DNA from 4 places in the Streptomyces panacea genome. Region 1 is predicted to be linked to each of the others. Evidence: riboswitches for the same ligand, from Rfam matches in the RefSeq annotation. Region 1 holds a riboswitch; each other region holds the start of a gene.

The links. Region 1 has a riboswitch for cyclic di-AMP ahead of P3L51_RS21490 (M23 family metallopeptidase). Riboswitches for the same ligand answer to the same signal wherever they lie in the genome.
Region 2: another riboswitch for cyclic di-AMP. It lies ahead of P3L51_RS06200 (M23 family metallopeptidase); the one in region 1 lies ahead of P3L51_RS21490 (M23 family metallopeptidase).
Region 3: another riboswitch for cyclic di-AMP. It lies ahead of P3L51_RS25715 (C40 family peptidase); the one in region 1 lies ahead of P3L51_RS21490 (M23 family metallopeptidase).
Region 4: another riboswitch for cyclic di-AMP. It lies ahead of P3L51_RS06565 (transglycosylase family protein); the one in region 1 lies ahead of P3L51_RS21490 (M23 family metallopeptidase).

The regions. Positions count from the first base shown of each region.
Region 1 is NZ_JARJHW010000092.1:16,118-23,418, forward strand. Features, by position in the region: gene P3L51_RS21485 (PrsW family intramembrane metalloprotease) at 50-1,414, shown strand; gene P3L51_RS21490 (M23 family metallopeptidase) at 1,438-2,502, opposite strand; cyclic di-AMP (ydaO/yuaA leader) riboswitch at 2,514-2,668, opposite strand; gene P3L51_RS21495 (PP2C family protein-serine/threonine phosphatase) at 2,974-4,062, opposite strand; gene P3L51_RS21500 (MerR family transcriptional regulator) at 4,607-5,353, opposite strand; tRNA gene P3L51_RS21505 (tRNA-Met) at 5,486-5,559, opposite strand; gene P3L51_RS21510 (hypothetical protein) at 5,641-5,820, opposite strand; gene P3L51_RS21515 (HAD family hydrolase) at 5,921-6,577, shown strand; gene P3L51_RS21520 (hypothetical protein) at 6,603-6,815, opposite strand; gene P3L51_RS21525 (antitoxin) at 6,993-7,199, shown strand; gene P3L51_RS21530 (VOC family protein) at 7,272-7,301, opposite strand, start outside.
Region 2 is NZ_JARJHW010000015.1:10,621-17,921, forward strand. Features, by position in the region: gene P3L51_RS06185 (DUF5998 family protein) at 1-323, opposite strand, end outside; gene P3L51_RS06190 (bifunctional acetate--CoA ligase family protein/GNAT family N-acetyltransferase) at 372-3,314, opposite strand; gene P3L51_RS06195 (HPr family phosphocarrier protein) at 3,449-3,730, shown strand; gene P3L51_RS06200 (M23 family metallopeptidase) at 3,801-4,604, opposite strand; cyclic di-AMP (ydaO/yuaA leader) riboswitch at 4,618-4,783, opposite strand; gene P3L51_RS06205 (M16 family metallopeptidase) at 5,003-6,370, opposite strand; gene P3L51_RS06210 (M16 family metallopeptidase) at 6,388-7,301, opposite strand, start outside.
Region 3 is NZ_JARJHW010000131.1:11,034-18,334, forward strand. Features, by position in the region: gene P3L51_RS25705 (ATP-dependent Clp protease proteolytic subunit) at 1-480, shown strand, start outside; gene P3L51_RS25710 (hypothetical protein) at 488-796, shown strand; cyclic di-AMP (ydaO/yuaA leader) riboswitch at 1,186-1,352, shown strand; gene P3L51_RS25715 (C40 family peptidase) at 1,356-1,826, shown strand; gene P3L51_RS25720 (ATP-binding protein) at 1,849-2,295, opposite strand; gene P3L51_RS25725 (8-amino-7-oxononanoate synthase) at 2,605-3,810, opposite strand; gene bioB (biotin synthase BioB) at 3,954-5,105, shown strand; gene P3L51_RS25735 (adenosylmethionine--8-amino-7-oxononanoate transaminase) at 5,098-6,414, shown strand; gene bioD (dethiobiotin synthase) at 6,416-7,189, shown strand; gene P3L51_RS25745 (class I SAM-dependent methyltransferase) at 7,275-7,301, shown strand, end outside.
Region 4 is NZ_JARJHW010000016.1:38,562-45,862, forward strand. Features, by position in the region: gene P3L51_RS06550 (nucleoside triphosphate pyrophosphohydrolase) at 1-246, shown strand, start outside; gene P3L51_RS06555 (cytochrome P450 family protein) at 1,011-2,270, shown strand; gene P3L51_RS06560 (transglycosylase family protein) at 2,412-3,359, shown strand; cyclic di-AMP (ydaO/yuaA leader) riboswitch at 3,624-3,800, shown strand; gene P3L51_RS06565 (transglycosylase family protein) at 3,804-4,508, shown strand; gene eno (phosphopyruvate hydratase) at 4,790-6,076, shown strand; gene P3L51_RS06575 (FtsB family cell division protein) at 6,280-6,750, shown strand; gene P3L51_RS06580 (DUF501 domain-containing protein) at 6,777-7,301, shown strand, end outside.

The sequences.
Region 1 (7,301 bases):
GGACCGGGCACCGTCGCGGGGTGTCGGTGGCGCTCGTTAGGGTCAGGAGGTGTCCGAACCGTCCCGACCGCCGCCGCACGCCCCTCCGCCCCCGCACCCGCTCCCGCACCCGGCGATCCCCGCGTTCGAGCAGCAGGAGCGGGCCGGTGACATGTGGGCCGCCGTGCCGGAGCGCTCCCGCTGGCGCTACCGGCCCTACCGCTCGTTCTGGCGGCACCCGGCCGTGCGCGCGGGCGCGGTGATCATCCTGCTCGCCATCTGCGGCCTGCTGATCCTCGCGCTCGTCCGGGAACAGACCGGCACGCGGGGCTTCCTCGTCGGTCTCGGTCTGGCGACCCTGCCCGTGCCGCTGCTGATGGCGGCCTTCCGCTGGCTGGACCGGGTCGAGCCGGGGCCCTGGCGGAATCTGATCTTCGCCTTCGCCTGGGGTGCCTGCGCCGCCGCCCTCGTGGCGATCACCGCGAACTCCTTCGCGACCCAGTGGATAGCCACCGCCACCGCCGACCCCACCGGCGCGGAGTCCCTGGGGGCCACGGTGGTGGCGCCGATCGTCGAGGAGAGCGCGAAGGCCGCCGCGATCCTGCTGATCTTCCTCTTCCGCCGGAAGTCGTTCACCGGTCTCGTCGACGGAGTCGTCGTCGCCGGCTTCACCGCGACCGGCTTCGCCTTCACCGAGAACATCCTCTATCTCGGCAACGCCTTCGGCGAGGACCAGCAGATCGGCAACTCGGGCCTCGCGTCCGTGACCGCGGCGACCTTCTTCGTACGGGTCGTGATGTCGCCGTTCGCGCATCCGCTGTTCACGGTCCTGACGGGCATCGGCTTCGGCATCGCCGCCGTCGCCCCCCGCCGCCTGCGGGTGAGCCGCCGGCTGGCGCCGGTGCTCGGCCTCGTGCTGGCCATGGGCGTGCACGCCCTGTGGAACGGCTCCACGTCACTGTTCGGCCCGTACGGCTTCTACGCGGTGTACGCGGCCTTCATGGTCCCCGCCTTCGCCCTGCTCACCTGGCTGGCGATCTGGAGCCGGCAGCGTGAACTGCGCACGGTGTCGGCCGAGTTGCCGGCGTACGCGGCAGCCGGCTGGCTCGCCGAGACCGAGCCGCTGGCGCTGTCCTCGATGCGGGCGCGCTCGATGGCGCGCGATGTGGCGGGCCGTACGTACGGGCCGTCGGCGGCCCGTACGGTCGGCGAGTACCAGGCGTTCGCGACCGCCCTCGCGTTCCTGCGCCACCGGGCGGGGCGCGGCGACGCGGGCCGGGACTTCGCCGAGCGCGAGCAGGAACTGCTGCACCACATGTGGCAGCGCCGGGAAATGGCGTCGCCCGCGCTGGCTTACGCGGCGCGGGCGACGGGGCGGGTGTGGACTCCGCCGCCGTACATCGACTACGGCGGCTACAACCCGTATCGGAACTAGAACACCCAGGGCGCTTAGGGCACTTAGGGCGTGAGTCCCTTGCTGCGGAGCCAGCTCAGCGGGTCGATCCCGCTGCCGCCCGCGGTGTGCACCTCAAGGTGCAGGTGCGGGCCGGTGACGTTGCCGGTGGCTCCCACGCGTCCGACCGTCTCGCCGGTGTTGACCTTCTGGCCGGCGCTGACGGTCATCGAGGACAGGTGGGCGTACCAGATCTCCGTACCGTCGCCGAGCTCCAGCACCACGCGGTAGCCGTACGACCCCGACCAGCCGGCCGACTTGACGGTCGCGCTGTGGACGGCCTTGGCGGGCGTGCCCGTGGGGGCGGCGAAGTCCAGGCCGGTGTGCTGGCCGGAGGACCACATGGAGCCGGTCTGGCCGTAGGTGGAGGTGAGCGTGTACGAGGAGGTGGGGAGCGAGAAGCTGGCGGCCAGCTTCTCCAGGCGCTCCTTCTCGGCCTTGCGCTCGGCCGCTTCCCTCGCCTTGCGCTTCTCCTCGGCGGCCTTCGCCTCGGCCTCGGTCTGCTGCTTCTTCGCCTCGGCCGCGGCCGTCTCGGCGGCGGCCGTCTCGGCGCTCGCCTTCTGGGCGGCGTCGGCCTCGGCCTGCTGCTGCTCCGCCTGCTGGAGGATGCGGGCGCGCAGCGCCTCGCCGGAGTCGGTGGTGCCCTGCTGGGCGTCCGCGGCGGTGAGGCCCGCGGTGGTGAGCGGGGAGGGGGTCTCGTCGCTCTTCTTGTCGCCGTCGGACATGAAAGACCCGACACCGGGAAGAGACTTGGCGTCGGGGAAACTGTCCGAGAGCGCGTCGGGAAGTGATATCGAGACCGCGGGCTTGTCCTGCGCGGAGGCGATGCCTCCCGCGCCGACCGCCGCGATGACGCCCACTCCGAGGACCGTGGAGCTGCGGGCGAGAGCGTTGCGCTGCTTGGCGACACGGTGCTTGCCGCGTACGGGACGGATGGAGTCCGCGGTGGGATTCCACTCCTCCCAGTCCCTGGTCGCCTCGTCGTCGGCGCGATCGGTACCGGCGAACCGGCTCCCGGGACCGAAATGGACCGGGGCTGAGGCTTCGGGGGCAGGCCTGTTGGACGCCACTGGGGCGCTCTCCTTTCCTTCCTTCTCGCCTACCGGGTTAGCTGACGGGTTCGGAGCAGGAAGGTCTCCTACGAGCGTTCTTGGCCGCACGAGGCAGCAAGAGACGCCCGATTCACCCCAATTGGTGGTTCCCCGGTTTCCTTGCGGAATTCGGCGCGTGCGCACGGTGCCGTCTCTTTCGACGGCTGGGACAACCGCGCTGCGTTATCGAACGTTAATAGACGACCGGGGCTTATTCCAAGCTGTTCCGGGTGATCGTTAGCGGGCCCGGCCCGGACCAACCGGGACACAAGCGGGTGGAATCGGGCGAGTCGATCGCCCCTCCGACCGTGTGCGATCACACACTCGAACTGACGGTGCGTCAAATATTATGCGGAGTGGTGCGCCCCAACTACGCAGCGTGCCGGGCGAGATGACGACACACGGCGAAGGGATCGCGAAGAGACGGAGGAGATACGGGAAGCGACGCCGTCACGGCACGACGGGCATCGTCCGGCGCCGCTCCGGCTGCCGCTCGGTGGGCCTGCTGACGGCCAGCAGCGCCATGTCGTCCGTACTGCCGCCGCCGGTGTGCAGCCGTACGTCCCCGACGATCGCGTCGAGCATCTCGTCGGGGCCGGGGAAGATCCGTCCCGCGAGCCGTTCGCGCGGGTTGTAGAAGACGCCCGCCGTGTTGCGCGCCTCGGTGAGCCCGTCCGTGTAGAGGAGCAGCGTCGCCCCGGCCCGGTACGGGATCTCGTCCGCGCGGTCCGGCCAGGAACCCAGCTCGCCCATCCCGAGCGGCAGCGCCGGATCGGCGGGGGCCAGCACGGTCAGTCCGCCGTCGTCCGCGAGCAGCAGCGGCTCCGGGTGCCCCCGGTTGACCACGCGCACCATGCCCTCGGCGTGCGGGATCTCGGCGAGTACGGCGGTGGTGAAACCCTCGAACAGATCGATCCCGTCGCGCCGCGTGCCCTCGCGCGCCAGCGCCCGCTCCAGCCGCTGCGCGACCCCTTCGAGCGACCGCTCCTGCTCGGCGGCCTCGCGGAAGGCGCCGATGACGACGGCCACGGTCTCGACGGCGGCCATGCCCTTGCCGCGTACGTCGCCGACAACCAGCCGTACCCCGTACTCCGTGTCCTGGACGGCGAACAGGTCGCCGCCGATGAACGCCCCCTCCTCCGCGGCCTCGTAGCGCGCGGCGATGTGCAGCCCGCCGATCCGGGAGGCGGGCGTCGGCAGGACGGCCCGCTGGGCGGCCTCGGCGATGACGCGCGCCGACGCCAGGCGCTCACCGCTCCGGCGTACGACACCGTTGATGGCCAGCGCGAGGACGGAGACGGTGAAGACGGTCAGCGATTCGGTGATCGTCGCGACCTCGTCGACCGTGTCGTTGAAGAAGTGCAGTCCGAGCACGGCGGCCAGGGACAGGAGGCCGATGACGAGCGTGCGCGCGAACGAGAAGAACGGGGCCGCGACCAGCGGCGCCGCCGCGAAGAGCGGGGAAGCGGTGATCGCGGTCGGGGTCGCCTGATCCATGATGATCCCCGCCACGAGGATCAGGAAGGGCAGGATCGCCACGACCGGATGCGCCGACCGGGCGGCGTGCCGGCCGCGCCCCCGTCTGGCGGGACGGGGATCGCCGGGACCGAAACCCGGGGGGTGCCGGTCGGCGGAGGGAAAGCCCTCCCAGGTGGGGTCGTCCGGGTCGAAGCTCGGCGGGATCGAACTCGGGGCGTGGGAGTCGGCCGGGTTGGCGCCCGTCCAGCCGGAGCGGGAGTCGGGGTCGGCGCGCCGGAAGCCGCGGCGGACGCCGCGCCGGATCCCGCGCCGGGCGTTGTCGCCGAGGCCGCGGAGCCTGGTGGACAGGCCGGGACGGCGGACAGCCCCGTCGGCGGGACGGCGGCCGTCGCTCCCGCCGCCGCCCGCCGTCCCGTCGTCTCCGCTGTCTCTCTGCCCCACCTGTGTCTCCTGCCCGGTCCGTCGACGGCTGCGGACGGTGCCGCGCCCTTCCCAGGCTGGCCCCTTACGCGCCGGGGGGCTACCCGCCGTCGACCGACTGGGCTACCGGTGGGCCGGTGCGGTGACCGGAGCCCGGCCGGGAAGTCAGCCCGGGGGCGGGCCGTCAGTCGGTGAGGTGGCGCTCGGCGTACACCTTCATCGCGTCCCGTACGAGGACGGCCGCGCCTTCCGCGTACTTGTCGTAGTTACGGCCGAAGCGCGGGTCGTCGACGTACATCGCGCCGACTCCGATGACATACGACCTGGAAGGGCTCGTGGTGCTCGACAGCCAGTCGCAGTGCCGGGCGGCGATGGCCTGCGCCTCGTCGCTGTCGGCGGCGAGACCGTCCTTCCTGGCCCGGCCCCAGTCGCGGGCGATGTTCTCGTGCAGGTCCATGAACTCCCGGCGCTCGCTCTCGTTCAGCGAGCGCCACCAGCGGTCCGCCTTCGCGTACGCGTCCCGGCCCCACCGCTCGGTCACCTCGCGCTCGTAGCGGGTGTGATCGAAGCCGTCGAGAATTTCCTCGGCCATGAGCTGTTCTCCCCTCTCGGTCCTGTGGAGAGTGGTCCGCACCGACGCGATCAGACGTCCCACGCGCGCACGCTCCTGTTCGAGCAGCGCGAGATGGGTGCGCAGGGCGGCGGCCGTGTCCTGTTGGCCGTCGAGGATCTCGGCGATCGCGGGCAGGCCGAGACCGAGTTCACGCAGCAGCAGGATCCGCTGCAACCGGACGAGGGCGTCCTGGTCGTAGTAGCGGTATCCGTTGCCGCCGACCCGGCTCGGGTCCAGCAGCCCCAGCTCGCCGTAGTGCCTGAGCGTGCGGCTCGTCGTGCCGGCCTTCTTCGCGATGTCCTGGATCGACCACTCCATGACCGAAACGCTAAATCTTGACGTTGCGTAAAGGTCAAGCGTGATCCGGCGCCCGGACGCGGCTGGGCACGGGATCACGAGAGCACGACGAAGGCCCGGATCCAGTGGATCCGGGCCTTCGTCTTTTTCCAGTAGCGGGGACAGGATTTGAACCTGCGACCTCTGGGTTATGAGCCCAGCGAGCTACCGAGCTGCTCCACCCCGCGCCGTTGAATGCAACACTACGCCATCCGGACCAAGATCATTTCCATTTACCCGGCCAGGGAGTGTCGGGGGCCCCGATCGGCCTAAGCCGCCTCCACCACATCGGCCCGGACCGCCGCGGCCCACTCGACCAGCAGCCGCTGATACTCCTCCTGCTCGGCGGTGGACAGCGCCCGGCCCGCGCGCGCCCACAGGGCACGGATCTCCGTGTTGACCACGGCGGCGGGACGGACGGGAACGCTGGCATCAGAGGAAGCTGACATGGCGTAAGGCTACGGCCAGCCACTGACAATCGGCAGAGCGTGTCCCCCACGACCTCGTACCGCCACCGTCCGGAGCCCTTCAGCCCCTACGCTTACCCCGGTGATCGAAACCATCGTTTTCGACGTCGGCGAGACTCTCGTCCGGGACGACCGCTACTGGGCCTCCTGGGCCGATTGGCTCGGCATCCCCCGCCACACCATCTCCGCGCTGGTCGGCGCCGTCACCACCCAGAGCAGGGACAACGCCGACGCCCTGCACCTCATCAAGCCGGACATAGATGTCGGCGAGGCGTACCGGGCCAGAGAGGCCGCGGGCCGGGGCGAGCACCTGGACGAGTCCGACCTCTACCCCGACGTACGGCCCGCCCTGGCCGCTCTGCACCAGCTCGGCGTACGCGTCATCGTCGCCGGCAACCAGACGGTCAAGGCCGGTGAGCTGCTGCGGGGCCTCGATCTGCCGGCCGATCTGGTCGTCACGTCCGGCGAGTGGGGTGTCGCCAAGCCCTCGGGGGAGTTCTTCGCCCGCGTCGTGGAGGCGGCGGACACCGCGCCGGAACGGATTCTGTACGTCGGCGACCACCCCATGCACGACCTGTTCCCCGCCCAGCGGGCCGGCCTGCGCGCGGCGCATCTGCGGCGCGGGCACTGGGGCTATCTGTCTGCGGACGATCCGGACGTCGTCGCGGCGGCGGACTGGCGGATCGACACGCTCACGCAGCTGACGCCGATCGTGGCGGAGCAGCGGCAGCTGACCTGAGCGGTCGCCGTCCGGGCGGCGCCGATCACTCGGCGCCGTACTCGTGGGGCAGCCCGCCCTGCCACTCCACCCAGGAGGGGTCGTCGAGCAGTTCCCAGGCGTCGGGCAGTCCGGCGAGCCGGAGGAATTCGACCAGATGGTCGTCGTTGTGCGCGAGTCCCATGATCCGGCCGCGGACAGTGACCCGCCGGCCGCCCGTCCCGGACGGCCGGTGCACGACGATCGGTGTGTCACTCATACGGTCAAGAGTGCGACTCCCGGGGCTGGAGCGCAGCCTCGGGGTCCGGTCTTTGCCCGGAGATCGCATCGAAATGGGCCGCTTACCAACCGTTCCATGCCCTTTGTCACCGCCCGGATGCGGGATACGGCACACGCCCCGATGCTGGGAGGTGAACCCCACAAGGGAGGACGAGTCATGTCGATGCTCGACAAGCTCAAGGGAATGGTCAAGGGCCGCGAGGACACTGTGCGCAAGGGCGTCGACAAGGCTGGTGACGCCGTCGACCGGAAGACCGGCAACAAGTACAAGAGCCAGGTCGACACGGCCCAGCAGAAGCTCAACGAACAGCTGGGCTCCCAGGACCGGTCCACGCCGGGCGACGAGCGCCCGCCGCAGAGCTGACCCGACCACTCACACTTCGAAGGCTCCGACCGGTCACCTGTTCCGGTCGGAGCCTTCGCGCGTCGTACGGGCTCAGGCCGCGCCCGCGCCGACGTACTGCTC
Region 2 (7,301 bases), on a different contig from region 1:
ACGACGCGGCTGACGACCACGGAGGAGATCCGGTCCAGCTTCACGGACTCGGTCGAGGTGGTGGCGTACGGCGTCGGCGAACTGGTGTCGGCGGCCTGCTCGTCGGTGTGGCTGACGATGAAGCGGTGGGCGGTGAGGACGAGGACGGTGACATGCCGGCGGACCTCGTTGGAGTCGAACGTCGTCTCCTGGTGCACCAGATACGAAGCGATCGGCTCGCCTCCGACAGCGGCTTCCACCGCTTCGGCCACGAGAGCCGGGTAGTAGCCACTGCGCTCGATCGCCGTGCGCAGCCCCTGGGTCGTCGTACCGGTCTTCGCCATGGCCCCATCCTACGGTGGCGGGATGTATGGCCAGGACCGTGCGGGGGCCTAGTAGCTGGGCAGGCGGCGGGGTCCGAGGTCGTCGCGGGACGGTGGTGGGGCGAGGCGGACGCTCGCGCCGAGCACGGAGAGGCCGGTCGTGGCGACCACCACCGGTTCGAGCGCGACGGAGACGATCTCCGGGTGGTCGTCGACGAGCCGGGACACCCGCAGCAGCAGCTCTTCGAGTGCGGCGGTGTCGACGGGCGCGGAGCCGCGCCAGCCGAAGAGGAGGGGTGCGGTGCGGATGGAGCGGAGCAGTTCGGCGGCGTCGCGGTCGGTGACGGGGACGAGCCGGTGCGCCACATCGCCCAGCAGTTCGGAGGCCACGCCCGCCAGCCCGAACGAGAGCACGGCGCCGGCCGCCGGGTCGATGACCGCGCGCACGACGGTGTCCACCCCGCGCGGTGCCATCGCCTGGACGACGGGCCGCAGCTCGGCGGGCTCGCCGAGCAGGTCGGTGAGTTCGCGGTACGCCGTCCGCAGCTGCGCCTCGTCGGGGAGATCGAGGCGTACGCCGCCGAGGTCGGCCCGGTGGCGCAGATGTGGGGCGGTGGTCTTGAGCGCGACGGGGTAGCCGAGCCGGGCGGCGGCCTCCACGGCGTCGTCGGGTCCGGGCGCGGGCAGGGTGGGCCGTACGGCGATCCCGTACCGGCCGAGCAGTTCGCGGGTGTCGTCGTCGCCGAGGCTCAGCCCCTGCGGGTCGGGGGACGCGGCGCCGAGCATCCGGTCGATGAGCCCGGCGGCGCCGCTCTCGTCGATGTCGTCGTACTCGGGCACCTTGCCGGGCTCGGCGGCCTGCCGCCGCCACTGCGCGTAGGTGACGGCCTGGCTGAGCGCCCGCACGGCACGCTCGGCGGCGGGGTAGGCGGGGATCCGGCCGGGGGTGGTGTCGGACGCGGGGTCGGCGCCGTCGGCCGGCTGACGGCCCGGCCCGGCGACGGGGCCGGGTCCCGGCGCGGGCCGGGCGGTCGGGGTCTCGGGGGTGGGGGCCGGGTTCGGGGTCCTGGGGACCTGGCCGCTGTCGGCCGGTCTGTCCGGCGTCTCGTCGTCGGCAGCGGCGGCGCCCGGCATCGGGCCCGGGCGGGGGGCCGTCGTCGTGGCCGCCGAGAGTGCCTTCGCCAGGCCGCCGATCTCCACGTGGACCACCGCCACCGGCTTCGCCGGCGACATCGAGGCCGCCTCGCGCAGCGCCGTCGCCAGGACCTCGCCGTCGCCCGACTCCCTCGCGCCGTTCTCGCCGACCCAGGGGATCGCCGTGACGACGACCGCGTCGCAGCCCGGGTCCGCCAGTGCCGTGGCCAGCGCCGTACGGAAGTCCTCCGGGCGGGCCGATGTCGTGAGGTCGAGCGGGGGCAGTGGGCGCAGGCCCTCCGTCAGACAGGCGTCGTACGTGAGGAGCCCGAGCGACTCCGAGTTGCCGAGGATCGCCACGTGCGGCCCCGCCGGCAGGGGCTGGGTCGCGAGCAGGACGCCCGCGTCCACCAGCTCCGTGACGGTGTCCACGCGGATCACCCCCGCCTGGCTGAGCAGCGCCGAGACCGTCGCTTCCGGGATGCGGGTGACCGGCACCGCGTGCCCCGGCGGCGCGCTGCCGCTGTGCCGCGCGCCCTTCGCGACGACGACGGGCTTCACCGCCCCCGTACGCCTCGCCAGGCGTGTGAACTTCCGTGGGTTGCCGATCGATTCGAGGTACAGCAGCACGACGTCGGTGTCCGGGTCGTCGTGCCAGTACTGGAGGAAGTCGTTGCCCGACACGTCCGCGCGGTTGCCCGCCGAGATGAAGGTGGACAGGCCCGCGCCGCGCCGGACCAGCCCGGCGAGCAGCGCGATGCCGATCGCGCCCGACTGGGTGAAGAGGCCGATCCGCCCCCGGTCGGGCGGTTCGGGCGCGAGCGAGGCGTTCAGCCGGACGGGTGGTGAGGTGTTGATGACGCCGAACGCGTTGGGCCCGATGACCCGCATCCCGTACGACCGCGCCTGCCGCACCAGTGCGCGCTGCCGCTCCCGCCCGGTGGGCCCGCTCTCCGCGTATCCGGCGGACAGGACGACCAGGCCCTGGACACCGTGTTCGCCGCAGTCGGCGACGACTTCGGGCACCCGCTCGGCGGGGACGGCGACGATCGCGAGGTCGACGGGCTCCTGGATCTCCGCGACGGAGCGTACGGCCGGGACGCCCCCGATCTCGGCCAGTTCCGGGGGCAGGGCCAGATTCACCGCGTACGTACGCCCGGTGAAGCCCCCGTCGAGGAGATTGCGCAGCACCGCCCGCCCCACGCCGCCCGCCGTGCGGCCGGCGCCGACGACGGCCACGGACGACGGGCCGAGAAGCCGCTGGACGGAGCGCGCCTCGGCGCGCTGCTCGCGGCCCCGCTGGACGGCGAGGGACTCGGCGGTCGGTTCGAGGTCGAGTACGAGGCGGACCGAGCCGTCCTCGAAGTTGCGTTTCTGGGTGAACCCGGCGTCCCGGAACACCTTGATCATCTTGTTGTTGGCGGGCAGCACCTCCGCTGCGAAGCGCCGGATCCCGCGCTCGCGCGCCACCGCGGCGATGTGTTCCAGGAGCGCGGAGGCGATCCCGCGCCCCTGGTGCGCGTCCTGGACGAGGAAGGCGACCTCCGCCTCGTCGGCGGGGGCCGACGCGGGCATGCCCCGGCTGTCGATGCGGTCGTAGCGGACGGTGGCGACGAACTCGCCGCCGACGGTCACGGCGAGGCCCACCCGGTCCACGTAGTCGTGGTGGGTGAACCGGTAGACGTCCTTGTCGGAGAGCCGGGGGTAGGGCGCGAAGAAGCGGTAGTACTTCGACTCGTCCGAGACCTGTTCGTAGAAGCTGACCAGGCGCTCGGCGTCGTCGGTGGTGATGGGCCGGACGCGGGCGGTGCCCCCGTCGCGCAGGACCACGTCTGCTTCCCAGTGAGCGGGGTAGGCGTGCTGCGACGGCGGCGTCATGGGGAGAGCCTACGGCGCGCACACGGGTAGCGGCGGTTGTCCGGCCGGGGCAGTCTGGGGGTGCCTCACCGGTCCGTTACGGGGCACATGAGACACTGGTCTAGACAACAACTGTGACTTTGAAGGGCAACACCATGGCTGAGCGCCGCGTCAACGTCGGCTGGGCCGAGGGCCTGCACGCCCGTCCCGCCTCCATCTTCGTCCGCGCCGCCACGGCCTCCGGCGTTCCGGTGACGATCGCCAAGGCCGACGGCAGCCCGGTCAACGCGGCGTCGATGCTCGCCGTGCTGGGACTGGGCGCGCAGGGCGGCGACGAGATCGTCCTGTTCTCCGACGCGGACGACGCCGACGCCGCGCTGGACCGGCTGGCGAAGCTGGTCGCCGAGGGACTGGACGAGCTTCCCGAGACCGTCTGAGCCGCACCTGTACGACGAAGGCCCCGGCGCGGGACGCCGGGGCCTTCGTCGTAGGTGGATGTCCGTGCCGTCAGACGCCGACGCCGTGCGCGCGCAGGTACGCGACCGGGTCGATGTCGGAGCCGTACTCCGCGCTCGTCCGTGCCTCGAAGTGCAGGTGTGGGCCGGTCGAGTTGCCGGTCGAGCCCGAGAGCGCGATCCGCGCGCCCGGCGTGACGCTCTGGCCGACGGAGACGCCGATCGAGGAGAGGTGTCCGTACTGGGTGTACGTGCCGTCGTTCATGCGGATGACGACGTTGTTGCCGTACGCGCCGCCCCAGCCGGCCTCGACGACGGTGCCCGCGCCGACGGCCACGACCGAAGTGCCGGACGCCGCGCGGAAGTCGACGCCGGAGTGGCTGCCGGAGGACCAGAGCGCGCCGCCGGTCCGATAGCCGGTGGTGACCGGTGAGCCGGTGACGGGGAGTCGGTAGGAGTTGAGGCGCTCGCGCTCCGCGGCCCGTGTCGCGCGCTCCTTCTCCTCGCGGATCTCCTTGGCGCGGGCCGCCGCCTTGCGCTTCGCCTCGGCCTTGGCGCGGGCCGCGGCTTTGGCCTCCGCCTTCGCCTCCGCGGCCTTCCGGACGGCCAGGTGCTGCGCGTCGGCCTGGGCGTCGATCTTCGCGGCGAGCGAGGTGTCGATGACGATGGCGCGGACCGGGGTGACCGGGACGGCGTCCTGGGCGACGGCCGCCTCCACGTCGGCGGCGAGCGCCGGGGAGGCGAGGGTGCCGATGACACCGGCCGCTGTGAGAGTCGCGACTCCGGCGATGTTCGCGCTTCTGCGCGTCATTCGGCTCGGGGCACGGTGCTTCCCGGGGGCACGGGTGAACGCCATGAAGTGGCTGGTCCTTTCCTTCCTTCTCGCCTACCGGGTTAGCTGACGGGTTCGGAGCAGGAAGGTCTCCTACGGGCTCCTCCGCGGATTGCGCGAAGGCCCCCGATTCACCCCAGGGACGTGAATGGGTCCCCGGCTCCCCAGGCTCGCGCCTGACGGGGACTCGGCGATGGCTGTCCGGTGCCGCGGATGCGGCGGGCTCTGGCGGACAGCCGGACCGACGCTAAAGGGGTCATCTTTCAATCACCAAACGGACAGGCCATTTTGTAGCGCACGCCACAGGGCATTCAGGCAACGTCCTCCTGAATGCGGACATAGCGGGGAACCCCGGCGACAGGTTCGTCACCGGGGTTCCCTTTATCCGTTTCGCGCGGTCGCCGCGTGGGGCGTCGTCGGCCTCAGCCGGTGACGACCTTCACCTCGCCGATACCCAGGGCCTCGATCGGCTCCCGGATCACCGAGGCGTCCCCGACGAGCACCGTGACGAGCCGGTCGCCCGGGAAGGCGCTGACGACGGCGGCCGTCGCCTCGACCGTGCCGGTCTCGGCCAGGCGCGCGTACAGCTGCGCCTGGAAGTCGTCCGGGAGGTGCTGCTCGACCTGGTCGGCGAGCGTGTCCGCGACGGACGCGGCCGTCTCGTACTTCAGCGGCGCGACCCCGACCAGATTCTGTACGGCCGTCTCACGCTCGGCGTCCGTCAGTCCTTCGGCCGCGAGCGTACGCAGGACCTTCCACAGGTCGTCCAGCGCGGGCCCGGTCGACTCGGTGTCCACGGAGCCGCTGATGGCGAGCATGGAGGCGCCCGTGCCCTGCGGGTCGGAGCGCAGCACCTGCGCGAAGGACCGCACGCCGTAGGTGTAGCCCTTCTCCTCGCGCAGCACCCGGTCGAGCCGGGAGGTGAGCGTGCCGCCCAGGCAGTACGTGCCGAGCACCTGGGCCGGCCAGACACGGTCGTGCCGGTCGGGACCGACGCGGCCGATCAGGAGCTGGGTCTGGACGGCTCCGGGCCGGTCCACGATCACCACCCGGCCGGTGTCGTCGGCGGTCACCGGCGGCACGGGGCGCGGCTCCGAGGTGTCGCCCGTCCAGTCGCCGAGGGTCTCGGCGAGCAGCGCGTCGACATCGACGTCGGTGAGGTCGCCGACGATCACCGCGGTGGCGGTGGCGGGGCGGACATGCGCGTCGTAGAAGGCGCGGACGCCCTTCGCGTCGATGCGTCCGACGGTCTCCTCGGTGCCCAGGCGCGGACGCGACATGCGCGAGGTGGCCGGGAACAGCTCCTTGGAGAGCTGCTTGGCCGCGCGGCGGGCCGGGTTGGCCTGCTCGTGCGGGATCTCGTCCAGCCTGTTCGTGACGAGCCGGCCGACCTCGCTCTCGGAGAACAGCGGCGCGCGCAGGGCGTCGGCGAGCAGGCCGAGCGCCTTGGGCAGCCGGGAGACCGGGACCTCCAGGGAGACCCGGACGCCGGGGTGGTCGGCGTGCGCGTCGAGCGTGGCGCCGCAGCGCTCCAGCTCGGCGGCGAACTCCTCGGCGGTGTGCTTGTCGGTGCCCTCGGACAGCGCGCGGGCCATGATCGTGGCGATACCGTCCAGGCCCTCGGGCTCCGCCTCCAGCGGGGCGGCGAGGGAGATCTCGACGGCCACCACCTGCTGGCCGGGGCGGTGGCAGCGCAGCACCGTCAGGCCGTTGGGCAGCGCGCCGCGCTCAGGTGCGGGGAACGCCCAGGGCCTGGCCTCTCCGGCCGTCGGCTGCGGGTGGAACTCCATGGTCACGGCAGCGTCGGTCACTGGTCCGCCTTTTCGTGCTGGTCGAGGGTCTCGTCGGTGATCTCGTCGGAAGCGGCGTCCTCGTCGTCGGCGGTCGTCGGCTCGTAGACCAGCACCGCCCTGTTGTCCGGGCGCAGCCGGGCCTCGGCCACCGCGCGCACCTCGTCGGCCGTGACGTCCAGCACCCGCTGGACGGCGGTCAGGGCCAGCTGCGGGTCGCCGAACAGCACCGCGTACCGGCACAGTTCGTCCGCGCGGCCCGCGACCGTACCGAGCCGGTCGAGCCACTCGCGCTCCAACTGGGCCTGGGCGCGTTCCATTTCCTCGGCCGTGGGGCCCTCGGCCGCGAACCGGGCCAGCTCCTCGTCGACCGCGGCCTCGATCTGCGGGACCTCGACGCCGCCGGACGTCTTCACGTCCAGCCAGCCCAGCGAGGGCGCGCCGGCGAGACGCAGCAGCCCGAATCCGGCGGCGACGGCCGTACGGTCGCGGCGCACCAGGCGGTTGTGCAGACGCGAGGACTCGCCGCCGCCGAGGACGGTGAGCGCCAGGTCGGCGGCGTCGGCCTCGCGGGTGCCGTCCTGCGGCAGCCGGTAGGCGGCCATCAGCGCGCGCGCCGGGACGTCCTCGTGGATCTCCTCACGGAGCTGCCCGCCGATGGTCTCGGGCAGCGAGCCGTCGCGCGGCGGCTGCTTGCCGTCGTGGCCGGGGATCGAGCCGAAGTACTTCTCGACCCAGGCGAGCGTCTGCTCGGGGTCGATGTCGCCGACGACCGACAGCACCGCGTTGTTCGGCGCGTAGTACGTACGGAAGAACTGCCGCGCGTCGTCGAGGGTCGCCGCGTCCAGGTCGGCCATCGAGCCGATCGGGGTGTGGTGGTACGGGTGGCCCTCGGGGTAGGAGAGCGCGGTCAGGCGCTCGAAGGCGGTGC
Region 3 (7,301 bases), on a different contig from region 1:
CAGCTGCTGCATCTCGAATACGCGGCGCCCGACCAGGACATCGCGCTCTACATCAACTCCCCCGGCGGCTCGCTGAGCGCCATGTCCGCCATCTACGACACGATGCAGGTCGTCGGCTGCGACGTGACGACCACCTGTCTCGGCCAGGCGGTGTCGACCGCCGCCGTCCTGCTGGCCTCGGGGGCGCCGGGCAAGCGGATGGCACTGCCCGGCGCGCGCGTCGTCCTCCAGCAGCCGGGAATCGAGGAGCCCGTGCGCGGCCAGCCGTCCGATCTCGCCATCCACGCCGAGGAGTTGCTGCGGCTGCGGGCCCTGATGGCACGGATGCTGGTGCGGCACACCGGTCAGAGCGCCGAGCGGGTCGACTCCGACATCGACCGGGACACCATCTTCGACGCGACGGGCGCCATGGAGTACGGCCTGGTGGACCAGGTCGCGCGGGACCGCAGGGCATCCCTCGGCTTCAACTCCCCCGGGTGAGCGCCCGATGCTGCCACCGGAACTGCCGCCGCTGCCCGCGCTGACCCGCGCCGAGGGCGACTTCGTCGACAGCTACCTCCGGGTCGTCGACCTGGTGGGCCGGATCAACCCGTCGCGCGCCGACGACACGTACGGCGCACTGCGGGCCGCACAGGCCCTGGTGGCCCGAGCGGCCGAACTGCGCGACGCGCTGACGCTGATGCACGCGCGGGGCGAGACGGAGCTGCACACACCGACCCTGGACCGTACGCTCCGGATGCTCGACGGGGAGCGCAGGGCCGGACGCGTCACCATGCCGCCCGGACCGGCGACTTGAGGTGACATGACACCGACACGGCGGCGCGACGCGATACGGACCGGCGACCCGCCGTCCCGCGCGGACACGCCCGTTCCGACGCGCCCGTAGGGCATTTGGCTGCCCGTTCGGCGTATCGACCCGCCCGAAGCGGCCGGGCCGGCAACTTGCGACGGGCGATCGGCCGTCCGGCCGTAACGTCTCGCTGCGTCGCAGGTACAGCGCGTGAGCGGTCGGATGAGCCGTTCACCGAATCGGCCATACCAACCCCAATGGGTCATACGTGATGAGAGTCACACAAGGTCGTTTCAACGCGGAATCGCGCTGAGGCCGCGTCAAGATCCGTGTGACGACAAGCCCCCGCCACCTCGGCGGGGCGGTCCGGGTGGACGCCGAGTCCTGCCGCCGCTCCGGATGACTGGTCGACACGAGTGGATCGGCAGGAGTGGAGGACCCGAGCAGTTCGGGGCGGTCCGACCATGGACCGCTCCTCGGGGTGAAGCCGCTCACGCGGCCGGGCGTCTTCGCCAGTCCGAACCCGACAGGTCATCCTTCACAGGCGGCTGACGAAGGGTTCCGCATGTCCGCGCAGACGCATGTCCCGTCGCTGCTCTCCCGGGCCGGTACCGCATCGGCCCTCCTCGCCGCCGTGGGCGGCACGATGCTGGCGCCCGGCGCCGTGTCGGAGGCCCACGCCCAGCCCGTCGCCACCAGGGCGCTGGATGTGGCCGCCTCCAAGAAGGGCGCGCCGTACATGTACGGGGCGTCGGGTCCACACCGGTTCGACTGTTCGGGTCTGACGCTCTTCTCGTACAAGAAGGCCGGCAAGGCGCTCCCGCGTACCGCTCAGGAGCAGTACAACCGGACGCGGCACATCGCGGCCTCCAGCCGCGAACAGGGCGACCTGGTGTTCTTCCACTCCGGGAACAGCGTCTACCACGTCGGGATCTACGCCGGCGGCGGCAAGATGTGGCATTCGCCGAAGAGCGGCCAGGTGGTGCGGCTCCAGCGCATCTGGTCACGGAGCGTCTGGTACGGCCGGGTCGGCTGACGCCCCGTCGGCCCCGGGCCGCTCAGCCCCGGGCCTGGTCGTCCTGGGTCCGGGCCGTCCAGGGCAGGGTGATCCAGACCGTCTTGCCGCCGTCCGCGGTGGGTGTGACGGACAGTCCGCCGCCGTACTCGGCGGTCAGCGCCCGGATGATGACCATGCCGCGGCCGTTGTCCTGCTGGACGGCGGCCGGGAGCCGCTGCGGCCACCGCGGGTGGCTGTCGGTGACTCCGAGGCGCAGTCGCTCGTCGCGCTCCAGGGTGAGGTCGACCGTGAAGGTCGGCGACCTGCCGAACGTGTGCTGTACGGCGTTGGTCGCGAGCTCCGAGATGATCAGGCGAACCGTTTCGGCGGTGTCCGCGTCACCCGGCAGGCCCCATTCGGCGAGAACACGGGCGACGTATCTGCGTGCCTCCGGTACCGAGGCCGGATCGCTCGGCAGGGTGACGGATGCTTCCTGATGGTCTGCCATGGCGACGCTGTCCCTTTCCCACCGGGACGCAGACCGACCTATGGCTGATGCCCGCGAGTACGTCCCCGGATTGCGCTTCGCGCCACACTGCCACCAACGACACCCGACGCACGGGCGATCCGCCGGGATATGGCCCCCTCTGTCGCTCTAAGCGGTGAACCCTGCTACGCGAGACCGTATTTGAGCGGACTCAAGTTTCCGGCCCCGGCGACCGACAGGCGACGGCGCGCGCGGGGAAGTCCGCGGGCCGTCCGCGGGGAAGTCGGCGGCCCTGTTCGCGGCCCCGTCCGCGGGGAGGTCCGCGCGTGCTCAGGCGGCCGGTGTCACGGCCCCGGCGGGCGCGGTCGCGACGATCGTCGCCAGCGCCGCCTCGACCTGAACGCCGGTCAGGTCCGCGCGGGCCGTGAGCCTGATCCGGGAGATCCCGTCCGGCACCGACGGCGGCCGGAAGCAGCCCACCACCAGACCCGCCGCCCGGCAGTCGGCGGCCCACCGCACGGCCGCCCCCGGGGACGGCGCCCGGACGGAGACGACAGCCGCGTCCGGGCGTACGGCGGTCAGCCCCGCCCCGGTCAGCCCGCGGTGCAGCGCGAGCGCCACCGCCCGTGCCCGTACCGCCAGCGACGGGTCCCCGCGCAGCAGCCGCAGGCTCGCGAGCGCGGCACCGGCGGCGGCCGGGGCGAGGCCGGTGTCGAAGATGAACGACCGTGCCGTGTTGACGAGTTGGTCGATGACCCGGGCCGGCCCGAGGACCGCGCCGCCCTGGCTGCCCAGCGACTTGGAGAGCGTGACCGTGGCGACCGTACCCGGGTCGCCGGCCAGACCCGCCGCGTGTACGGCGCCCCGGCCGCCGTCGCCGAGCACCCCGAGACCGTGCGCGTCGTCCACGAGCAGGGCGGCGCCCCGCGTACGGCACACCTCGCCCAGCCGCGCGAGCGGCGCCGCGTCGCCGTCCACCGAGAACACCGAGTCGCTGACGGCCAGGGCCCGCACACCCCCGTGCGCTCCGAGCGCCTTGTCCACGGCCTCCGGGTCCGCGTGGGGTACGACCACGGTCTCGGCGCGCGAGAGCCGGCAACCGTCCACGATGGAGGCGTGGTTGGCCGCGTCCGACACGACGAGCGAGCCGCGCGCGGTCAGCGCGGTGAGGGCGGCGAGGTTCGCGGCGTACCCGGACGACAGGACGAGAGCGGCCTCGAAACCGCAGAAGTCGGCCAGCTCACGCTCCAGTTCGGCGTGCAGGGCGGTGCTTCCGGTGACCAGGCGCGAGCCGGTGGCGCCCGCGCCCCAGCGGCGCGCCGCGTCGGCCGCCGCGTCCGTCGTCACCGGGTGGTGCGTGAGCCCCAGATAGTCGTTGCCGGCGAGATCCAGCAGCGCGGAGTCGGCGGGGCGGGGCCGTAGCGTACGGACGAGACCGGACCGTTCGCGCCGGAGCGCCTCGTCGTCGATCCAGCCGAACGGGTCCGGCGGCGTCGAAGGGGACGGCGTGCTCGGCACGGGCGGCTCGGTTGGCACGGCTCGGGTCCTTTTGTAGGCAGCCCACAGACCCTAACCGCCGACGGGCGGGCTCAAGGTGTGGTCATACACACACCTGAATGCACCTGTCTTGTGGGTTTCATCCTTGGCCCGGAGGCCCGCCGTAGGCCAGGATCGGCGCCATGGACCTGCTGAACACACTGGTGGAGAAGGGCCTTCGGCGCGAGCTGCCGTCGCGCGAAGAAGCGCTCGCCGTGCTGACGACCTCCGACGACGAACTGCTCGAAGTGGTGGCCGCGGCCGGGAAGGTGCGCCGCCAGTGGTTCGGGCGGCGGGTCAAGCTCAACTACCTGGTCAACCTGAAGTCCGGGCTCTGCCCCGAGGACTGCTCGTACTGCTCGCAGCGGCTCGGGTCCAAGGCCGAGATCCTCAAGTACACCTGGCTGAAGCCCGACGAGGCGTCCAAGGCCGCCGCGGCCGGAGTGGCCGGCGGCGCGAAGCGGGTCTGTCTGGTCGCGAGCGGCCGGGGACCGACGGACCGGGACGTCGACCGCGTCTCGCAGACCATCGGCGCGATCAAGGAACAGAACGCGGACGTCGAGGTGTGCGCCTGTCTCGGGCTGCTCTCGGACGGTCAGGCGGAGCGGCTGAAGGCGGCGGGCGCCGACGCGTACAACCACAACCTCAACACCTCCGAGTCCACGTACGGCGACATCACCACCACCCACACCTACGCGGACCGGGTGGAGACGGTGCGGCACGCGCAGGGCGCGGGCCTGTCGGCCTGTTCCGGGCTGATCGCGGGCATGGGCGAGAGCGACGCCGACCTGGTGGACGTGGTCTTCGCGCTGCGCGAGCTGGACCCCGACTCGGTGCCGGTCAACTTCCTCATCCCCTTCGAGGGCACACCGCTGGCCGAGGAGTGGAACCTGACTCCGCAGCGGGCGCTGCGCATCCTGGCGATGGTGCGGTTCGTCTGCCCCGACGTGGAGGTCAGGCTGGCGGGCGGGCGTGAGGTGCACCTGCGGACGATGCAGCCGCTCGCGCTGCACCTGGTCAACTCGATCTTCCTCGGCGACTACCTCACCAGTGAGGGCCAGGAGGGCAAGGCGGACCTGGACATGATCGCGGACGCCGGGTTCGAGGTGGAGGGCGCGGACACGACGACGCTGCCCGGACACCGGGGCGGCGGCTGCGCGAGCGCGTGCGGTTCCCCGGCGGACGGCGCCGAGCCGGTGGCCGAGCCGGCCCCGGCGGAAGCGGCGTCCGTACGTACCGACCTGGTGACCGTCCGGCGGCGCGGTGCCGGTACGGATCTGGCGCCCAATGCCTGACACCCCGCCGCGGGGCTCGCTCGGTCCGGGCGAGCTGCTCGCGCTGGACCGGGCGCATGTCTGGCATCCGTACGGCCCGATGCCCGGCCGCACGGACCCGCTGGTGGTGGAGTCCGCCTCCGGTGTACGGCTCCGGCTCGCCGAACCGGCGCACGGGCAGCGTGAGTTGGTCGACGGCATGTCGTCCTGGTGGTCGGCGGTCCACGGCTACAACCACCCGGTCCTCAACGAGGCGGCGCACGACCAGCTCGCCCGGATGAGCCATGTGATGTTCGGCGGGCTCACCCATGAGCCGGCCGTCCGGCTGGCGGCCCGGCTCGTGGAGATCACCCCCGAACCGCTCCAGCACGTCTTCCTCGCCGACTCCGGTTCGGTGTCGGTGGAGGTCGCCGTCAAGATGTGCCTCCAGTACTGGCGTTCGCTGGGCCGCCCGGCCAAGCAGCGGCTGCTGACCTGGCGCGGCGGCTACCACGGGGACACCTGGCAGCCCATGTCGGTGTGCGACCCCGAGGGCGGTATGCACGGGCTCTGGTCGGGGGTGCTGCCGCGCCAGATCTTCGCGGACGCGCCGCCGGCCGGCTTCGAGGCGTACGACGAGACGTACGCGGACCATCTGCGCGCCCTCGTCGCCCGTCATGCCGACGAACTGGCCGCCGTGATCGTGGAGCCGGTGGTGCAGGGCGCGGGCGGCATGCGCTTCCACTCCCCCGAGTACGTGCGGGTGCTGCGCGAGGCCTGTGACGAGTACGGCGTACTGCTGATCCTCGACGAGATCGCGACGGGCTTCGGCCGCACCGGCGCTCTCTTCGCGGCGGAGCACGCGGGCGTCTCTCCCGATGTGATGTGTGTGGGCAAGGCGCTGACCGGCGGCTATCTCACGATGGCGGCGACCCTGTGCACATCGGCGGTGGCGACGGGTATCTCGCGCGGCGAGGTGCCCGTCCTCGCCCACGGCCCCACCTTCATGGGCAATCCACTGGCGTCGGCCGTGGCGTGCGCCTCGATCGACCTGCTGCTGGCCCAGGACTGGCGGGGCGAGGTCAAACGGATCGGGGCGGGGCTGCGTGACGGCCTCGCCGACACGGCGTCACTGCCCGGGGTGAAGTACGTGCGCGTCCTCGGCGCGATCGGCGTCGTACAGCTGGACCGGGAGGTCGACATGGCCGCGGCGACACGCGCGGCGGTACGCGAAGGGGTGTGGCTGCGGCCGTTCCGCGACCTCGTCTACACGATGCCGCCGTACGTGACGGACGACGACGACCTGGCCCGGATCTGCCGCGCGGTGGCGGCGGCGGCGCGGGAGGGCTGAGATGGGTGTACTGATCGTCTCCGGGACGGGGACGGAGATCGGCAAGACGGTCGTCACGTCGGCCGTCGCCGCGGTGGCGCTGTCCCGGGGCCGTACGGTCGCGGTGCTGAAGCCCGCGCAGACCGGTGTCGCGCCCGGCGAGTCGGGCGACGTGGATGAGGTGATCCGTCTGGCGGGCGGCGTCACGACGGTCGAACTGGCCCGTTATCCGGAGCCGTTGGCGCCCGCGACAGCGGCCCGGCGAGCCGGTGCGACGCCCGTGCGGCCCGAGGAGATCGCGGAGACGGCCGCGAAGCTGGCGACCGAGTACGACCTGGTGCTGGTCGAGGGTGCGGGCGGCCTGCTGGTGCGTTTCGACCACGAGGGCGGCACGCTCGCGGACGCCGCGCGGCTGCTCGCCGCCCCGGTGCTGGTGGTGGCGCCCGCCGGGCTCGGCACGCTCAACGCGACAGCGCTGACGGCCGAGGCGCTGCTCACCCGCGGGATCGAAGCGCTGGGGGTGGTGATCGGCAGCTGGCCCGCCGTGCCGGATCTGGCGGCGCGCTGCAATCTGGCCGACCTGCCGGGTGTGGCGGGTGCCCCGCTGCTCGGGGCCGTACCGGACGGCTCGGGCGCGCTGGCCCCGGCGCTGTTCCGTGCGCGTGCGGGCGACTGGCTGGCTCCCGCGCTGGGCGGGGGCTGGGACGCGGCGCGGTTCACGGCGGGTGCCGCCGGGCCGGGTCTGTGGGGTGCCGCGCGGGGTGCCGTGCCGGGTGCCCTGTGGGCCGAACGGTAACGAGTTCCGTTCCGTGAGCTGCTGAGCGGAGCCGTACGGGGAAGAATCGTGGTGACGCCCTGTACGGCCGGAGGAGATCCGCGAAATGCATCTGCGCTACCGCAAGGCCCCC
Region 4 (7,301 bases), on a different contig from region 1:
TCGATCACGGACGGCGTCCCCCTGGCCCAGCCGGCCCTCGCCCTGGCCGCCAAACTCACCTCCCGCGTCGCCGCCGCACCCTTGGACGTCCCGCTCCCCCAGGGCGAGGGCATCGGCTACGACCTCCTCGCCCTGGCCGCCCGCGCGGACGCCGCGGGCATCGACCCCGAATCCGCCCTCCGCGCGGCGGCCCGCACCTACCGCGACACGATCCGCGCGGCGGAGCGGCGCGGTTCAGACGGGTAGCGGCCAGCTCGGCCGGTTCGTCTCCCCGTCGCACGCCCCTCCGGCGGACCGGTCAAGGCGGGCGAGCGCGACCACTTTGCCGAGGCAGGTACCGACACCCCAGCGCCGTAGCAGACGCGCTCCGTCTGGAGGTCCGGAGCGCCGGCGGGCGGCGGCCGAGGAGGACCGCGCACGCGAGTGCTGTGGCCGTGCATGTTCGGGAATGGCGCTCGGCTGTGGGGGTCGCGGAATGCTGGTAGAGGTCGCAGGGGTTCCCGTACCCGCGGGACGGGCGGCGGAGGCGGCGCGAATGGTCTGTGCGCAATACGCCGACGACGCGCTGTACCACCACTCTGTGCGGTCGTACTTCTTCGGCGCGGCCTGGGCGGAGGCACGCGGCCTGGACTTCGACCGTTGAACGGTCACGGCGCTGCCCTTGTGAAGTCTCAGTGGCGTTCAATACCCTTCCCCGCATGACGAGTTGGCCAGACCACCGCCGATTCGCCTGAGAAAGGGAGTGCACGTGTCTGCCCTCCCCTGGTAGAAGTTCACGATCAACGGCGAGGCGAACCGTTGCGTCTATCTCGCTGTGGTTGACGACGGCACCAGCAAGGTCCGTGAGAGCGACGAGCCCGACACCGTCGTCACCACCACCACCCCCAACACCGGCACGGACACCGACCCCCGGCGCCGAGCGGCGCGTGCGGTGATCACTCGGGTGGTCGGTGACCTTGGCGCCGGGATCCCTGAAGGCGCATGGAGAGCGGCCGGTTACTGTCAGGCCCATGCACGACCCCGCTGCCACGCCGCCACCCCCCGCCCCCGAACTCTTCACCTGGGAGTTCGCCACCGACCCCTACCCCGCCTACGCCTGGCTGCGCGAGCACGCGCCCGTGCACCGGACCCGGTTGCCGAGTGGGGTCGACGCGTGGCTCGTGACGCGGTACGTGGACGCCAAGCGGGCGCTCGCCGATCCGCGGCTGTCGAAGAATCCCGTGCACCATGCCGAGCAGGCGCACGCCAAGGGGAAGACGGGGATCCCGGGGGAGCGGGGCGCGGAGTTGATGACGCATCTGCTGAACATCGATCCGCCCGACCACACCCGGCTGCGGAGGCTCGTGTCGCAGGCGTTCACGCCTCGCCGGGTGGCCGAATTCGCTCCCCGCGTGCAGGAGTTGACGGACGGGCTGATCGACGCCTTCGCCGCGAAGGGGGAGGCCGACCTCATCCACGACTTCGCCTTCCCGCTGCCCATCTACGCGATCTGCGATCTGCTCGGCGTCCCGCGCGAGGACCAGGACGACTTCCGCGACTGGGCCGGGATGATGATCCGGCACGGCGGCGGGCCGCGGGGCGGGGTCGCGCGGTCCGTGAAGAAGATGCGGGGCTATCTCGCCGAGCTCATCCACCGTAAGAGGGACGACCCCGGCGACGACCTGATCTCCGGTCTGATCCGGGCGAGCGACGACGGCGAGCACCTCACCGAGAACGAGGCCGCCGCGATGGCGTTCATCCTGCTCTTCGCGGGGTTCGAGACGACCGTGAATCTGGTGGGTAACGGGGTGTACGCCCTGCTCCGCAACCCTGATCAGCGTGAGCGGCTCCAGCGTTCGCTCGACGCGGGCGAGACGGGGCTGCTCGCGACCGGGATCGAGGAACTGCTGCGCTACGACGGGCCGGTGGAGCTCGCCACCTGGCGCTACGCCACCGAGCCCGTGCGACTCGGCGGGCAGAACGTCGCGGTGGGCGACCCCGTCCTCGTCGTACTCGCCGCCGCCGACCGCGACCCGGAACGGTTCGACGATCCGGACCGGCTCGACCTGTCGCGGAGTGACAACAAACACCTCGGATACGGCCACGGCATCCACTACTGCCTCGGCGCACCGCTCGCCCGGCTGGAGGGGCAGGCCGCCCTCGGTACGCTTCTGACCCGCTTGCCCGACTTGCGACTTGCGGTCGATCCATCCGATTTGCGGTGGCGTGGGGGGCTCATCATGCGTGGACTGCGCACGCTCCCGGTGCAGTTCACAGCGGTGCGTGACTGACGGATCGTCAACACTGTGACTTTCACGTGATCTCCGCTGCATCGACTTGTGACAGACCTTGGAGTACGGCTACGTTCACGACCGTCTCAGCAGTCACGTGTTCGGGATTCACGTTTCAGCAGTCTCACGGAAGGCAACCGCATGCGCTCCGGGAACGGCCGGCACCGTCGGCCCCGTCAAGCCCCCGCCCTCGTCGTCGCGGCAGGGGTGACAGGCTCGGCGATCGCCATTCCGCTGCTCGGCGCGACCGGCGCCAGCGCGGCCGACGCCACCACCTGGGACCGCGTCGCCGAGTGCGAGAGCGGCGGCATGTGGAGCGCCGACCTCGGCAACGGGTTCTATGGCGGGCTCCAGATCTCCCAGGAGACCTGGTCCGACTTCGGCGGTACGGCGTACGCGCCCACCGCCGACCAGGCCAGCCGCAGCCAGCAGATAGCCGTCGCCGAGAAGATCCTCGACGCGCAGGGGCCGACCGCGTGGCCGACCTGCGCGCTGGTCACCGGGCTCACGGCGGACGCCGGTACGGCTCCGGACGGCGAGCCCTCCGGTGACTCCTCCGACGCCGCCCAGAAGTCCAAGGCGCCCGCGGAGCCCGAGCCGAGCGAGACGGCCGTCCTGCCCGCCGCTCCCGAGTCGACGCCCGCGTCCGGTCAGTTCGGCCGTGACTCCGCCTCGGAGGCCCAGGAGCCCGGCACTGGGGGGCCGGGCACGGAGTCGAGCACGGACGCCGCTACCGAGGCCGGCGGCGGCCAGGGCAAGCACCGCGGCGAGGCGGCACCCGAGGCGGGCACGTCGGCCGACGCCTCGGACGGATCGGGCGAATCGGATGGAACGGCCGAAGCGGGCACGTCGGACGAAGCGCGCGACGGCGGTCGTCATGCCTCGCGGAGTGACGGTTCGGCACGCGACGGCGACACCGCCGCCGACGGCTCGTACACCGTCCGCGCCGGCGACAACCTGTGGGCCATCGCCGACGAGCAGAAGGTGGAGGGCGGCTGGTCCGCGCTCTACAAGGCGAACCGCGAGGTCGTGGGCTCCGACGCCGACCTGATCCTGCCGGGCCAGAGTCTCGATCTGGCCGCGAAGTAGGGGTAGTTAAACGGTCTATGTCCGTATCTGGGCAAGTGAGACAAGGGTCTCTTCGCCCCAACTGATGCGGTCTGACCGGCACGTCGCCCCGCCTCCGTCCCGACCTGCGTAAACAGGGGTTTCCCCGGGACGGGATGGGCGAATCATCCCGGATGTTCCTCCTTTGAACATCCGGGATGTCTGTGTTTACGGTCTGAACCGCTCGCACCGCGGGCACCGTCGACCGTCACGCCGAATCCTGCCGTCGGTCGGGGGGAGTAGTCGTCGCGTCAAGCGCCGAAGGCAGGAGCGGGGGACCCAAAGGTAAGTGCCGGTCAGTACGGCCGGCTCGGGGTGCAGTCGTGTGCAGGGGGACGTGAAGGCGTTCCCGGGTCACACGGCCGGGCAACTCACTTGGCCCGAACCCGACAGCTCACCTCGTAGGCGTCGGTGAGGAGATCTCGCATGCTGTTTTCCAGCAAGTCCGGCAGGGCCAAGCACCGCCGCCCGTCCAAGGCCGTCCGTTACGCCACGCTCGCCGGCATCACCGGTGCCGCTGTCGCGGTCCCGCTGATCGGCGCCACCTCCGCCTCCGCGGCCACCACCTCCGAGTGGGACGCCGTCGCCCAGTGCGAGTCCGGCGGCAACTGGTCGATCAACACCGGCAACGGTTACTACGGCGGCCTCCAGTTCTCCTCCTCCACCTGGGCCGCGTACGGCGGCAGCGCCTTCGCGTCCAGCGCCGACCAGGCCTCGAAGTCCCAGCAGATACAGGTCGCCGAGAAGGTCCTGGCGGGCCAGGGCAAGGGTGCCTGGCCGAGCTGTGGCGTCGGCCTGTCCAACGCCGCGAACAACGCCGGCTCCGACGACTCCGGCCAGCAGGCCCAGGAGCAGGCCCCCAAGGCCGCTCCCAAGGCCGCCCCGAAGGCCGCTCCGAAGCAGGAGTCCGCCCCGCGCGCCGCGCAGGAGCAGTCCGCCTCGCGCGGTGAGACGCGCGGCCCGGTCAAGAAGGGCGACGGCGAGTACAAGGTCAAGGCCGGCGACACGCTCTCCAAGATCGCCGACACCAAGAAGGTCGAAGGTGGCTGGAAGAAGCTCTTCGATCTGAACAAGGGCATCGTCGAGAACGCCGACGAGATCTTCCCGGGTCAGCAGCTCCACCTGAGCTGACCCTTCCCTGCCCGAGCCCCGGCACGGCGCGCCTCACTCCCCCCGGACGCGCCGTGCCGGGGCTCGGCCCCGCCCGGCCGCCACCGCCTTCGGGCCGGACCGGACCGGACAGGGCTGGACCGGGCCGGGCCGGACCCCAGGACATTCGCGGCTGAACGGGCATTCAGGACTCTTTTCGTCCCAGCGGGCGGGCATCTGCCGACCGCCGACCGGGAGCCGGTTAGGCTCATGCCGCAAGGCCAACGAGGCTCTGCACTCCACGCGTCACATCCCAGAAGGAGATGCTCGTGCCGTCCATCGACGTCGTCGTAGCCCGGGAAATCCTTGACTCCCGAGGCAACCCAACGGTCGAGGTCGAGGTCGGCCTCGACGACGGCAGCACCGGCCGTGCTGCTGTCCCCTCCGGTGCGTCCACCGGTGCGTTCGAGGCCCTTGAGCTCCGCGACGGTGACCAGAACCGCTACCAGGGCAAGGGTGTCGAGAAGGCGGTCCTCGCCGTCATCGAGCAGATCGGCCCGGAGCTCGTCGGTTACGACGCCACCGAGCAGCGCCTGATCGACCAGGCGATGTTCGACCTGGACGCCACGCCCGACAAGTCCTCGCTCGGCGCCAACGCCATCCTCGGTGTCTCCCTGGCCGTGGCGCACGCCGCGTCCGAGGCCTCGGACCTGCCGCTCTTCCGCTACCTCGGCGGCCCGAACGCGCACCTGCTGCCCGTTCCGATGATGAACATCCTCAACGGCGGGTCGCACGCCGACTCCAACGTGGACATCCAGGAGTTCATGATCGCGCCGATCGGCGCCGAGTCGTTCTCCGAGGCCCTGCGCTGGGGTGCCGAGGTCTACCACACGCTGAAGAAGGTCCTGAAGGAGAAGGGGCTCTCCACCGGCCTCGGCGACGAGGGCGGCTTCGCGCCGAACCTGGAGTCCAACCGCGCCGCGCTCGACCTGATCCTCGTGGCCATCAAGGAAGCCGGCTACGCCCCGGGCAAGGACATCGCGCTCGCGCTCGACGTGGCGGCCTCGGAGTTCTACAAGGACGGCTCCTACGAGTTCGAGGGCAAGTCGCGCTCGGCCGCCGAGATGACCGAGTACTACGAGGAGCTCGTCGCCTCGTACCCGCTCGTCTCCATCGAGGACCCGCTCTTCGAGGACGACTGGGCCGGCTGGAAGGTCCTCACCGACAAGCTGGGCTCCAAGGTCCAGATCGTCGGCGACGACCTCTTCGTCACCAACCCCGAGCGCCTGGCCCGTGGCATCGAGGAGGGCTCGGCCAACGCCCTGCTCGTCAAGGTCAACCAGATCGGTTCGCTGACCGAGACCCTGGACGCCGTCGAGCTGGCGCAGCGCAGCGGCTTCAAGTGCATGATGTCGCACCGTTCCGGTGAGACCGAGGACGTCACGATCGCCGACCTGGCCGTCGCCACCAACTGCGGCCAGATCAAGACCGGCGCCCCGGCCCGCTCCGAGCGCGTCGCCAAGTACAACCAGCTGCTGCGCATCGAGGAGATCCTCGACGACGCGGCGGTGTACGCGGGCCGCAGCGCGTTCCCCCGCTTCAAGGACTGACCCTCCAGCGGGCCCTCCAGGGACTGCCCTCCCAGGGCTGACCCTTCCGGGACCGCCCCTGGGGCACCGGTCATTGCCCCGCCCGTCCTACGGCCGTCCCCGGCCACGGTCCCGTACCGTGTCCGGGGACGTACGCGCGTACAGAGGCAGTACGGCGGTACAGAGGTACGAGGGGTCCGCCGGGCCTCCAGGGAGGCGGGACCATGGCCGCGAACCGGGACCGGTTCTCCACCGCGACCAAGATCAGGATCCTGGGCGAGCAGACCGCCGCCCGCGTCTACCGCTCGCAGACCCGCAGGCAGGCCCGCCGCTCCCGGCTCACCGGACGCGCGGCCTTCCTCGTGCTCGTCGTCTGCTCGCTGATCGTGGCGCTCGCCTACCCGATGCGGCAGTACGTGTCGCAGCGGAGCGACATCGCGGAGCAGAGGCAGTTGACGCGCGAGGCGGCGCGGCGGGTCGAGGAACTGCGTGACGAGAAGGCCCGACTCCAGGACGACGCGTACGTCCAGCGGCTGGCGCGCGAGCATCTGCACTACGTGATGCCGGGGGAGACCGGCTACATCATGGCCGACCCCCGGGCGGCCGACGAGCGCCGCACCGACCAGGGCGCGGCCGACCGGCCCTGGTACTCCAATCTCCTGGACGGCGTCGACAGCGCCGACCGGACGGACTGACAGACATCAAGGAAACCGACGCAGGTATGCAAACGCCCCCTCCGCAGACGACACGCGGCGAACCCACCGAGGCGGACGTCGCGGCGTTCAAGCAACAGCTCGGCCGGCCCCCGCGCGGTCTGCGCGCCATCGCGCACCGCTGCCCCTGCGGGCAGCCCGATGTGGTGGAGACCGCCCCGCGACTCCCGGACGGCACGCCGTTCCCGACGCTCTACTACCTGACCTGCCCGCGCGCGGCCTCGGCCATCGGCACGCTGGAGGCGAACGGTGTCATGAAGGAGATGACCGAACGCCTCGCCACCGACCCGGAGTTGGCCGCCGCGTACCGCGCGGCCCACGAGGACTACATCGCGCGCCGTGACGCCATCGACGTGCTGGCGGGCTTCCCGAGCGCCGGCGGGATGCCGGACCGGGTGAAGTGCCTGCACGTGCTGGTCGGCCACTCGCTCGCGGCGGGTCCGGGAGTGAACCCGCTGGGCGACGAGGCGCTGGCGATGCTGCCCGAGTGGTGGCGCAAGGGCCCCTGTGTGATCCCGTTCACAAAGCCCGGG